One region of the Planococcus sp. 1R117A genome, then DNA from elsewhere that is predicted to be linked to it. Evidence: riboswitches for the same ligand, from Rfam matches in the RefSeq annotation. Region 1 holds a riboswitch; each other region holds the start of a gene.
The links. A riboswitch is a leader RNA that binds a small molecule or an ion and turns the genes downstream of it on or off. The one in region 1 is predicted to bind lysine.
Positions count from the first base shown of each region.

Region 2: another riboswitch for lysine. It lies ahead of ACSFXN_RS04915 (transporter substrate-binding domain-containing protein); the one in region 1 lies ahead of ACSFXN_RS08850 (aspartate kinase).
Region 3: another riboswitch for lysine. It lies ahead of ACSFXN_RS16520 (Na+/H+ antiporter NhaC family protein); the one in region 1 lies ahead of ACSFXN_RS08850 (aspartate kinase).

Region 1 covers NZ_JBPRLO010000002.1:687,708-691,996, reverse strand. The annotation lists gene trxA (thioredoxin) at 1-64, shown strand, start outside; gene uvrC (excinuclease ABC subunit UvrC) at 115-1,911, shown strand; lysine riboswitch at 1,949-2,124, shown strand; gene ACSFXN_RS08850 (aspartate kinase) at 2,257-3,468, shown strand; gene ACSFXN_RS08845 (hypothetical protein) at 3,668-3,859, opposite strand; gene ACSFXN_RS08840 (succinate dehydrogenase cytochrome b558 subunit) at 4,271-4,289, shown strand, end outside.
Region 2 covers NZ_JBPRLO010000001.1:1,045,951-1,050,239, forward strand. The annotation lists gene ACSFXN_RS04905 (amino acid ABC transporter ATP-binding protein) at 1-255, opposite strand, end outside; gene ACSFXN_RS04910 (amino acid ABC transporter permease) at 291-1,058, opposite strand; gene ACSFXN_RS04915 (transporter substrate-binding domain-containing protein) at 1,122-1,964, opposite strand; lysine riboswitch at 2,100-2,283, opposite strand; gene mnmH (tRNA 2-selenouridine(34) synthase MnmH) at 2,432-3,511, opposite strand; gene ACSFXN_RS04925 (class I SAM-dependent methyltransferase) at 3,717-4,280, opposite strand.
Region 3 covers NZ_JBPRLO010000006.1:38,094-42,382, reverse strand. The annotation lists gene ACSFXN_RS16530 (sulfite exporter TauE/SafE family protein) at 1-621, shown strand, start outside; gene ACSFXN_RS16525 (bifunctional metallophosphatase/5'-nucleotidase) at 635-1,978, shown strand; lysine riboswitch at 2,049-2,231, shown strand; gene ACSFXN_RS16520 (Na+/H+ antiporter NhaC family protein) at 2,344-3,921, shown strand; gene ACSFXN_RS16515 (sodium-dependent transporter) at 4,115-4,289, shown strand, end outside.

The DNA of each region.
Region 1 (4,289 bases):
TGACAAAGTGGTTGGTTTCAGACCAAAAGAAGCTTTAGCAGAATTGGTTAACCAACACGCATAATTCTAAACCGGGTCCCGTAATGGTGCCCGGTTTTTTAATAGGGTGAGATTATGGCAAATGAATTGATTCAACATAAATTAGCGATACTTCCGGATCAGCCTGGCTGCTATTTGATGAAAGACCGCCAAAATACGATCATCTATGTCGGTAAAGCGAAAGTGCTGAAAAACCGCGTACGATCGTATTTTACGGGAAGCCATGATGCCAAAACACAGCGGCTGGTAGGCGAAATAGAGGATTTTGAATATATCGTAACAAGTTCAGAAAAAGAAGCGCTGATTCTGGAGCTGAACTTGATCAAAAAGCATGATCCAAAATACAATATCATGCTGAAAGATGACAAGACCTACCCATACTTGAAAATTACAGGTGAGCGCCATCCAAAGCTCATCATCACACGGCAAGTGAAGCGGGATAAAGGCAAGTATTTCGGTCCTTATCCCAATGCTTACGCGGCAAGTGAAACGAAGAAATTGCTCGATCGTCTGTATCCGCTCCGGAAATGCCATACCATGCCTGACCGTGCCTGCCTGTATTACCATATGGGGCAGTGTTTGGCGCCGTGCATCAAACCGGTCGAACAGGAAACGTATCAAAATATGATCGAAGGCATCACGAAATTCCTGAACGGCGGTTTCCGTGAAGTCAAAGAGCAGCTGGTTGAAAAGATGTCGGAAGCCGCTGAGAATTTGGAATTTGAGCGAGCCAAGGAATACCGGGATCAGATTATCCATATTGAAACGGTCATGGAAAAGCAGAAAATGGCCATGAACGATTTTACCAACCGCGACGTTTTTGCCTATGCCATCGACAAGGGCTGGATGTGCGTGCAGGTGTTTTTCGTGCGCCAAGGCAAGCTCATTGAGCGCGATGTCTCACTGTTTCCGTTATACCGCGACCCTCAGGAAGAATTTATGACGTATCTCGGCCAGTTTTACGAGCAGTCGCACCATATGAAGCCAAATGAAATCCTGGTTCCGGAAGGGATAGACACGGATTTGGTCCGGGAATGGCTCGACCTCCGCGTACTGGTGCCTCAGCGCGGCAAGAAAAAGGATTTGCTGGATCTGGCGAAGAAAAATGCGGAGATTGCCATAAAAGAAAAGTTTCAGCTGCTTGAGCGCCAGGAAGAACGGACTGTTGGTGCCTGCATTGAATTGGGAGAAGCGATGAATATTGAAACGCCGCTCCGCATCGAAGCGTTTGATAACTCACATATCCAAGGAGCTGACGCAGTTTCTGCAATGATCACATTTATCGACGGCAAACCGTCGAAAAAAGATTACCGCAAGTATAAAACCCGCAATGCCTCGAAACCGGATGATTACGCTGCTATGCGGGAAGTAATCCGGCGCCGCTATTCGCGTGTTTTGAAAGATGGGCTTCCACTCCCGGACTTGATCGTCATTGATGGAGGAAAAGGGCAGATGGAGTCGGCGCGCGAGATTTTAGAAGACGAGCTTGGCTTATCGATTCCGATTGCCGGCCTTGCTAAAGACACAAAGCACCAGACTTCTCAGCTTCTATACGGGGATCCAATCGAAGTTGTGCCGTTAAAACGCACGAGTGAAGCGTTTTATCTGCTGCAGCGCATCCAGGATGAAGTGCACCGATTTGTCATCACATTCCACCGTCAGCTGCGCGGGAAAAATTCCATCCAGTCCGCGCTCGATGACTTGGAAGGCGTAGGGCCAAAACGCAAGAAGAAATTGTTAAAGCATTTCGGTTCTGTCAAAAAGATAAAAGAAGCGACGATAGAAGAATTGCGCCAGGCGGGCATGCCTGAGAATCTGGCCAAATCCATTCAGCAGCATTTTGTTCAGCAGGCATTGCCAAGTGAGCAATAACATGCTATCGTAAAAACATAATTGAATCACTTGGAAAAGTGATGATAGAGGCGCGAACGTCAATAGTAGCCATTCGGAGATTTGCAGAATCTGTGAAGAGTGGGGAAAGGGGCGGTCGCCGAAGTGTAGGGGATTTTTGCAAACCCATATGCTGGTCCGGCATTTAAGAAATGCCGGGCTGTCAGAGTAAATCTCTGGAGGGCTATCTCACATGGACGTTTTTCGTATTCGTACATGATAAAAGAGGTAGCTTGCCGTAGAACCGGTGAGCTACCTTTTTTTATTGCCTGGCACCCAGTGCCTGACATGTTGAGAGCCACATCTTAAAATGTGGGAGTGGATGAAATGAAGACGATCGTAATGAAGTTTGGCGGGACGTCCGTTGCAACACCCGAAAAAATCATTGAAGTGGCCAAGCGGGCAATCCTTGAAAAAGAAAAAGGCTATCGTGTAGTAATCGTGGTATCAGCGATGGGCAAAACGACAGATACACTGCTCAAACTGGCAGGGGAAATTTCTGCCGAACCGCCGAAACGGGAAATGGATATGCTGTTGGCTACGGGAGAGCAAGTAACAATTTCTCTGCTTGCCATGGCCTTTAAATCATTAGGGCATGAAGCTTTATCGTTCACCGGATGGCAAGCGGGCATTGAAACGGAATCCGTTCCGCGCAACGCCCGCATCGAAACCATCCATACAGAGCGTTTGGAACGGGTTCTGGATAATGGCTATTTCTGCGTGGTTGCCGGGTTCCAGGGCGTTGATAAGATTGGCAATATCACGACACTTGGCCGCGGCGGCTCAGATACGACTGCGGTGGCATTGGCAGCTGCGTTAGAGGCCGATAAATGTGAAATCTACACCGATGTCGATGGTGTTTATACATCGGATCCGCGTCATGTGACAGGAGCCCGTAAACTCGAGCAAATTTCATATGATGAAATGCTTGAACTTGCCAACCTCGGTGCAGGCGTCCTGCATCCTCGTGCTGTCGAATTTGCGAAAAACAATAAAGTCCCGTTGTCGGTCAGAGCAAGTTATTCGGATGAACCGGGCACAATCATACAAGAGGTGATCACTGTGGAGAAAAACTTAATAGTCAGAGGCGTAGCGTTTGAACCTGGAATTGCCCGGGTGACCGTCTCGTATGAAAAACCATTCAACGGTTCATTGGCGAATATATTTACGAAACTGGCGGAAAACCATATCGATGTTGACATCATTGTCCAAAGCATCACGGATGAATTCCCGCCGTCTGTCTCATTTTCCATTAAACAAGACAGCCTGGAAGAAACAAAGCGGGTATTGAACGAATTCCAGTCAGACATTAAATTCTCAAATGCTAATTTTGAAGTCGGTTTATCGAAAGTGTCAATTGTCGGATCCGGCATGGTCTCCAATCCCGGGGTAGCTGCACAAATGTTCGATATTCTTCGCTTGCAGGAAATTCCAGTGAAGATGGTCAGCACTTCTGAGATTAAAATTTCTGTCGTAGTGCCGGAAGCGGATATGAAAAAATCAGCGAACGCTTTGCATGACGCATTCGGTTTATCTTAATAAAAAGAAGTGAACACGTCACTTGGCGATTAAAAAAACCATGCAGGTTTGAAGTTGATAAACAGGAAGCCGCTTTCTTTTAAGTAGATATGTCAGGAAAATGACAATTCGGCAAATGTTTATAAAGGTAAAATGAAATTATTATTCAAATATAAGAACAATAAAACCCACTGCGCTTTTGCGAAGTGGGTTTTGAAATTCATGCTTTTTCATGGAGGCCGGTTTTTAAAGTGATGCGGACTTGATTTCTTTTATATTGGGTTTCGACAGAGGCTTCGGTTAAATAATCATCGATTGCTTGTTTTTGCTGGGCCCGGAATCCAGCTTCTAATTTAAAGCAGCGCTGCGCGGACTCAGAAGTAGATAATGGTGCACTATCAAGCTTTTCCATGCTTTTTTTGAGCATCAGTCAGCCGGAATGAGCTAGTCGAAAAAGGTGTTGCGCTTCTTCCAAGGAATGGACGGAAATTTTCCGGCTAATGATTTTCCCGGTCAGTAAAGAATATCTTCTTCATGCTTGCCTAAAGTTTCTGGAAATATATGGTCTCGAATAATTTCATAACCAAAGTCCTGGTGATTTTGGGTTGTTTGAAAGTCATGCTAATCTTACTTTCAATATAATAAATTGCTATTTAAAATCATACGGAAATACCTCTGGTTACCTTGACGCTCCCATTTTCGGAGAGTACAATAAATATGTCATATTATTGTATCATGATGCAAGTGGCAGTCAATGGAAGCTTTCGTGCAAAAGTTCGAATGTCTTTTTTTTTGCTGCGCAACAATGTTTGAGGGAGGTAAAATTTTGGAAAATCGAGAAT
Region 2 (4,289 bases), on a different contig from region 1:
CACCATCCCAAGTTTCGTGCGGTAAGCATGGATGTCGTGGCGGTCATCCAAGATGTTTTCCCCGTTATAGATGATTTTTCCGCCGCTTGGCTTTTCAAGCAGGTTGATGCAGCGCAAAAGCGTCGATTTTCCGGATCCTGATGAGCCGATGACACAGACCACTTCGCCTTTGCGCACGGAAAAATCGATGTCTCTTAGCACTTCATGCGTGCCGAAGGATTTACTTAAATGCTGAATTTCAATTACGTTTTCCATAAGTTCTCCTCTTCCATTTCTGCTTATTGACCTGTCTATTCTTTGATTTTATGCGAAGTGTCTTCCGGATTCACTACTTGCATCGGCAAGCCGCCAATCATGCTGTAGTTTTTCGGCCCCGCCATTTTTCTTTCAAGTTTGCGCAATAGAAGTGTGATGCTGTATGTCATGATGAAATAAAGGACACAAGCGATAAAGAACGATTCGAAATAACGGAAGTTGTTCCCTGATACGGTTCTTGTCTGGAAAAACAATTCCGTCACTCCAATAACGCTTAGCACCGCCGTATCTTTAATATTGATGACAAACTGATTGCCTGTTGCCGGCAAAATATTGCGGATGACCTGCGGCATGACGACATTGATCATAGTTTGAAAATGGTTCATCCCAATGGCCTGGGCAGCTTCGAACTGTCCTTTATCGACGGAAATGATGCCGCCCCGAACAATTTCCGACATATAGGCCCCTGTATTGATGGATACAATGAATATGGCCGCTGTAAAGACGTCCAAATCGATTCCAAATGCCATGGCGGATCCATAGAAAATAACCATCGCCTGTACCATCATCGGTGTTCCCCGGAAAAATTCGATGTATGCAGAAAGAAGTCCGTTAATGACTTTCAAACCGATTTTTTTGATTCCCCGCTCCGGCATCGGAATGGTATGGATAATACCGATGATCAATCCAATAGCGGCTCCAATCAAAGTGCCGATCACTGAAATCCATAACGTCATGACCGCTCCGCGCAGGAACATGGGCCAGTTATCTGTAAGTATGGTGATAACCCATTCTAAACTCATTGTTTTCCTCCTAAAAATAGTTAAAACCGGCTGCATACATATGTAGCCGGCACCACCTAATCATTATTGGGCAGCTGGTTGGTTTTTAATTGCAGTATCCATAATTTCCTGGCGCTCTTCTTCAGAAATGCCAGCCAATGCTTTATTGATTTGTTCTGTCAGTTCACTGCCTTTTTCAAGCCCTACCGCAATTGCTGTGTCTTCTTCAGACGTTTCAAACCCGTCTTCAAATTCCACCATGGCAAAATTTTCATTGGCAGCAGAAGCACTCACCGCTTCCGGCCGTTCTGACACGTAGCCATCAATAATCCCTGATTCAAGCGCTACCCGCATGGAAGGGAAGCTTTCCATCGCTGTTTCTTTCGATACGCCTTCAATCTGGTCAATAACGGAATAATGGAAAGTGTTCAACTGTGCTGTGATTTTCGCTCCTTTAAAATCGGAAAGCGAAGTTGCCCCTTCATATTTGCCGCCTTTTTGAACGACCATAACCAACTCTGACGTATAGTACGGGTCTGAAAAATCAATGGTTGCTTTGCGCTCTGCCGTCGGTGACATGCCCGCAACGATGGCATCAATCTTGCCGGAAGTCAGAGCAGGCACCAGACCATCCCATTCCGTTTTTACAATTTCCAATTCCTTGCCCATGTCTTCAGCAATTCTTTTAGCAATTTCTACGTCATAGCCGCCTGCATATTCAGCGTTCCCTGAAATTTTCACAGCCTCGTTGGAGTCATCTCCCTGTGTCCAGTTGAACGGTGCATAAGCTGCTTCCATTCCCACTTTGAATGTCTCAGATTCTTCTGATGATCCGCCGCTTCCGGCTTCCTCGCTTGATCCGCATCCTGACATCAGCAGCATCGACGACAGGAACATGGTTGAAAATAACGTCAATTTTTTCTTCATAATTAAACTCTCCCCTTTGTGTTTGGTACCTTAGTGGTAATTGAATATACAAAAAGGGCACCTCTGCACAAAAAGACCTGAGGTAGACTCAGATCGCACTATACATAGTTGCCCTAAATCCTCTTCTTCGTCCCTGGATGAGATAGCTCTTCGCAATAAATCGGGAAATCCATTGCGACAGTCCTGCAGCTATTAACCGCAGACCCAGCATGCAATAGTGAGAGTTATTGCACACTTCGGCGACATTTCCTTCTCCTTGGGATCATCATTTTCTCGAACTCCTCCAAGGATTGTTAAACGTCGCGCCTCTACCTCACTGCAAAAAGTGTGAGGTAATATTCAATTCATGTTTTTCATAGTCTACATTGATATATTTTATCTGTCAATCCTATTTTTATTTATCAAAAATTTGTCCTGATTTTCTGTTTCCACAATGGGAGCAGAGACTTTTTGTTCAGCTTTCCCACTTATTTCTTTTGCACTAATTGACCTGGATCGGTGGCTTCTCCACCCACAGAGAAAGCAGGGAGATTTTCTTTAACCGCTTGGATTGCTTCTTCGATATTGTTGACCACCAAGAACTTTTTCTGCGAATCCGGGTATTGGAGGCCGGTATGCTTGTAGCGGGAATCGTAATAATGCTCCAGCAGCAGCTGAATGGCCGAAGCAAAATTGCCCGTTTCCAAATCCGATTCGATTTGCTTGGCGATAGGCATATGAATCCGCGATTTGATCCGCTGAAATGCTTCCATGCATTCTTCCTGATGTTCCGAAGGACGGTAATCTTCCAGGATTTCTTTCACCCGTTCTTCCATCGGCAAATCGATGACCAAATGGATGCTCCGATTTTTCAAATCACTTAAAAACGGCGGAATCACCACTTTCCCGATGCGATGGCTTTCTGCTTCAATCAGCACATAAGGAAAATTCTGCAGCTTTTTCAGCTGATGGACCAGAAGCGAATCAAAGACTTTCTGATTATGCGGTTCCAGACCGATCTGACCGAAAATCGATCCTTTATGATTGGCCATCCCTTCAAAATCAATGACCGGATATCCCTCTTCCTGCAGCGCCTTTAATACTCTTGTTTTCCCTGCGCCGGTTAATCCGTTTAATACAAATCCTTTCGAAGGGGTTTCCTTTTGTTCCAGCTCGGCTACCACCCATTTCCGATAAGCCCGGATGCCTTCATCAAGGCGATGGACATGGACGTTCATCAAACTCAAAAGAGTCGCTGTCGTTCTGCTGCGCATGCCTCCGCGCCAGCAAAACACCACTTTATCTCCTTCGACTTTCTTGAATGCCCGCACGAATTCCGGCAATTTTGCTGAAATGATTTCCAGCCCGCGTTCTTTTGCAGCTTCTACACTGACTTGTTTATAAAGCGTTCCGATTTCTGCCCGTTCCGCATCATCAAAAAATGGAATATTGATGCTTCCCGGTATAGTGAAATTTTTATATTCAGATGGCGACCGGACATCAATGAGCGCCATTTTTTTGTTTTCGATGACCGGAATCAGTTCTTCTACTTTAATATTGCTAAACATTCTTTTTCCCCCAAAAAGCCATTAAAAGGCTCTATAGTATGGCTTAAATTCTTCAAATTACATTTACAAGTATACACCCATTGAATCCATATAAAAGTTTTCATGGCTTGCTCTTTGTAAAAGCAAAGAAAAAAGCAAGCCGTATTGACAGGCCTGCCTTCTTTAATGGGAAAGTTATCCGACATTAACCGATTGGTGCTTCTCTTTATTTAGTCGCTTCATAAACCCGCATAGGCGGAAGATTCCGCAGAAAGAATTTATCTTGGGCATTGGAAAAATAGTCCCGCAGGTAAACCATCAAATGTTCGTCTTTTTGGAAAAAGGTTTGGTAAGGAAGAAATTTCCCTCCCGGCTTTAATACATGGCTTGTTCTTTTTACGATATTTTCACGGGTTTCTTCATCCATTAACGAGAACGGGATACCCGAAATCACATAATCCACTATTTCGACTCCATGCTGATGGACGATTTCATGCACATTTTCTGCACTGTCATGGTGAATTTTCAACCGGGGATCTCTGGTGTTTTCCCTTAAGTAATCAACAAAATTATCATTAAGTTCAATGGCAATGATCAGGGAATCTGGCGTCATATGCTCAAGCAAATAATTGGTGAATACACCTGTAGCAGGCCCATATTCAACAATCACTACTTTTTTGCTGAGATCCATTTTTTCACATACTTCCCGTACCCCCATCTTTGAAGTCGGCGTAATGGAGGCGATGTTCCGGTCTTTGATTAAATTCTTCACGTATTCTATTGTACTCATTTTTCTGGC
Region 3 (4,289 bases), on a different contig from region 1:
ATGAAAGTAAAGACGGTCGACTACAAGAGCGCCTTTATCTTTTTTATTGGCAGTGTCCCTGGAACCATTATTGGGGCATTTGTAAATAAAGGATTGGATTTGCCTTCCTTTAACTTATATTTCGGCATCTTACTGGTATTCCTTTCCATATTGCTGTTGGTCCGGAACCGGTTGAAAGAAGTACAGTGGTTTGTTAATAATGGCCGGAAAATACGTTTTAAAGACTCCATGAACAAAGAATATGTTTATGGTTATCCGGTGTGGGCTGCTCTGCTGCTGACTTTTGCAGTAGGCTTTGCTTCTGGTTTGTTTGGAATCGGCGGAGGTTCGATTATGGTGCCAGCCATGATTTTACTATTTTTATTTCCACCGCATGTTGCCGTCGGAACCTCAATGTTCATGGTCTTTTTATCATCGATTGTAAACTCCATAACCCATATGTCTCTTGGCAATGTTCCCTGGATCTACACGTTGGCGGTAGTGCCAGGGGCTTATATAGGAGCGAAGGTAGGGGCGGCGTTAAACAAAAAACTGAAATCAGAGACGCTAGTAGCTATCTTGCGGATTGCTTTGTTATTATTGGGACTGCGTTCAATTTACGAAGGATTATTTAGTTCTTAAAGAGGTGTAAGTTATGGGTGAAACCATTCATATTTATCATACAAACGATTTGCATAGCCATTTTTCCAATTGGCCTCGCATCAAGAATTTATTGAGTGAACGAAAACGGTGGCATCAGGAAGAAGGAGATGTTTGTTTAATCCTTGATATCGGGGACCATGTTGACCGGTCTCATCCATACACTGAAGGGACTGCCGGAAAAGGCAACGTGGAGTTATTAAATGATGCTGAATACGATGCCGTGACAATAGGCAATAATGAAGGTATAACGCTGTCCAAAAAAGAATTGGAAGAATTATATGTGCAAGCGGATTTCGATGTAATTGTAGCTAATCTCTATGAGCCGGATGGCAAGCGCCCCGAATGGGCAAAACCTTACCAGCTGCTGAAAACTCAAGGGGGCTTAACGATTGGACTGGTCGGGGCAACGGCTGAGTTTACCCCTTTCTATAAGCGGCTGGGATGGACAATCACAGATGCCAAGGATGCCATTATAGAGGCTGTAGAAGCCATTAAAGATGAAGTGGACCTAATTGTCTGCCTTTCTCATCTTGGCGTGAAAGAAGATGAGTATTTGGCGGAACTATGCCCGGAAATTGATGTGATTCTGGGAGCCCATACGCATCACATTTTTCATGAAGGAAAACTAATCGGCGATACATTGCTCGGGGCGGCTGGCAAATTTGGCATGTATATTGGCCATGTAACGATTGAACCGGCCATTCATGAGAAAAAAGCCGAATTGATTGAAACGTCTTCGCTTCGTGGATCAGATGAAGACTTTAATGACATGCTCATCGAGCAAGGAAAATCACAATTGAATGAACCGGTCTTTTATAATGAAGATGAACTGAAAGCGGAATGGTTTAAAGATTCCCAGCTGGCCGAACTGTTCGGAGAAGCACTGCTGGAATTCTCTGGAGCTGATTGCGCCATATTCAATGCAGGATTGTTTATGGAAGACATGCCGGTCGGGGAAACGACCCGTTATGATTTCCATAAAATGCTGCCTCATCCGATCAATCCCTGCCTCATCAGTTTGACGGGCGCTGAATTGAAAGAAATCTACCAGCAGTCATTAAATGCGGAATGGCCCAATATCGAGCTGAAAGGCATGGGATTTCGGGGTGCGGTATTCGGCAATATCATCCGCATCAATCTTGAAATGAAAAACCATCAATTGTTCATTGGCGGAAAGTTGGCAGGACATAATGAAACTTTCCAGCTGGTCACATTGGACATGTTCACATTCGGGTATTTTTTCCCGTCGCTGAAACGCGCTCCGAAAAAGTATTTCATGCCCGAATTCCTGAGGGATGTATTTAGTCAATATTTCCGAAGCAAAGCTCTCAAATGAAAGAAAATTCAAAGTTAATATACATTTGATTTTGCAATAAGATTGGGCTATGCTTACAAAGAATTAAAAATTGATGGGTAGAGGCTGCAAAACTTATAAGTCCGATGTGCGAGTGTGACAACGTTGAACACATCCAAAAGGAAGTTTTGCCGAAGTTCTTTTTTTGCTGTCACTGAAAAAAGAGCTGGGGGTATTCTGAACAAGAATGCCACTGTCGTTTATGATGAATCATAGGCGAAGAGCTACAGGGTTGTTTGATGTTTTGAAGCACAGACGAATTGTAGAAAGCTGACTGTACCCAGTAGGGACACGGTCAGCTTTTTTTCTTTCTCTTCCATCCTAAAAAAACAGGAGGGATCATTACCATGGAAAATACAGTTTTTTCGATTTTGCCGCCAATCATCGCGATTGTTATGGTGTTGCTGACTCGCCGTGTGCTATTGTCACTCGGAGCAGGAATCGTAGCAGGGGCGTTGATTCTGACTTCTTTTGCACCGCTGGAAGCGCTGCAGGAATTGTTTAACTCATTCGCTATCACTTTTTGGGACGAAGGCTTTAACGCTTATAATGTTTACATTATTTTATTCCTCTTCTTATTGGGGATTATTACTGCATTTGTCAGCTTGTCAGGAGGCAGTCTTGCTTTCGCGGAATGGGCATCTAAGCGCATCAAATCAAGAAGAGGCGCAAAAGTCCTTACAGTAATTCTCGGTATGATCATTTTTATCGATGATTATTTTAATGCTTTGGCTGTAGGGCAAGTCGCTAAACCGATTACAGACCGTTATAGAGTATCACGCGCGAAACTTGCATATTTCATCGATTCGACAGCTGCACCGGTTTGTGTAATTTCTCCAGTATCCAGCTGGGGGGCGGCGATTATCGGAATCATCGCAACTATTTTGGCTGAGCAGACATATGTCCAATCTTCAGCTCTTGAGGCATTTGTCTTAATGGCGCCTATGAACTTTTATGCAATTGCCACTTTGGCTATCGTCTTTTTCGTAGCAATTCGTGATGTGGACTTTGGAGCCATGAAAAAGCATGAGACTCTGGCAATCGTCGACGGCCAACTATTTAATCCAAACAAAGTTATACCTGGTGAAATGAAAGAAGAATTCCCAACCCACTCACACGGACGTGTCCAAGATTTACTGTTGCCAATTTTATTATTGGTTGTTGGAACAATCGGGGCGATGATTTGGACCGGGTACCAAAATGCTGGTCAAGTTGCTGATATCTGGTTGATTTTTGAAAATACAGATGTTCCGGCTTCGCTGATGACCGGTGGGCTTCTAGGAGCGTTTACTTCAATTGTCCTTTATGTACTTCAGATGAAACGTAATGAAACGGCGAACGCGACTTGGGTCGGAAAAGGGGTTATTGCTGGGATCAAATCCATGGCAGGCGCCGTTTTCATCCTGATTTTCGCTTGGTCATTAAGTTATTTAATAGGAGCACTTGAAACCGGAATTTATCTTTCGGAGATTGTTACGGAAAACAATGTTCCAATAGAAATTCTGCCGGTCCTGTTATTTATTCTGGCAGGGGTTATGGCATTCTCAACAGGCACTTCCTGGGGCTCATTCGGCATCCTCTTGCCGATTGCAGGGAACATCATGGCTCAAGCTGCACCTGAGCTCTTATTGCCGGCATTATCTGCGGTTCTCGCTGGAGCGGTATTTGGTGATCACTGTTCACCAATTTCTGATACGACTATTCTGTCTTCAACAGGGGCAGGGAGCAATCACATGGACCATGTACTGACGCAGCTTCCGTATGCTTTGACAGCTGCGGGCATCGCCGCTATAGGGTATATTATCATAGGTTTTACTGGATCTCTCTTATTTTCTTTAGGTGCAGTTATCATTATTCTTTTGATATTATTCCTTGTATGGTCTCGGAGAACCACAATTCTTGAAAAGCGCGTTAAACTCCAATGATTCAAGAAGCAGAGAACCTTGTTCTCTGCTTTTTTGTTATTGAAGTAATAGCTTTATGTAAAAACTTTGCTGAATTATCTTTACTTTGAACATTCCCCTCGTTATACTATTTTTAGATTAGTAAATAATCTGAATATAAACAAACTTCCTATTTTTCTGGAAAGAGGATGGAAGAAAACAAGGAGGAAGGTAAATGGAACGTTCGCAATGGGGTACGCGCGCCGGTTTTGTTATGGCGGCAGTGGGATCGGCTGTAGGTCTAGGGAATATTTGGCGTTTTCCTTATGTGGCCTATGAAAATGGTGGAGGAGCATTCTTTATACCGTACTTATTCGCTCTGTTAACTGCAGGGATACCCATTTTAATCA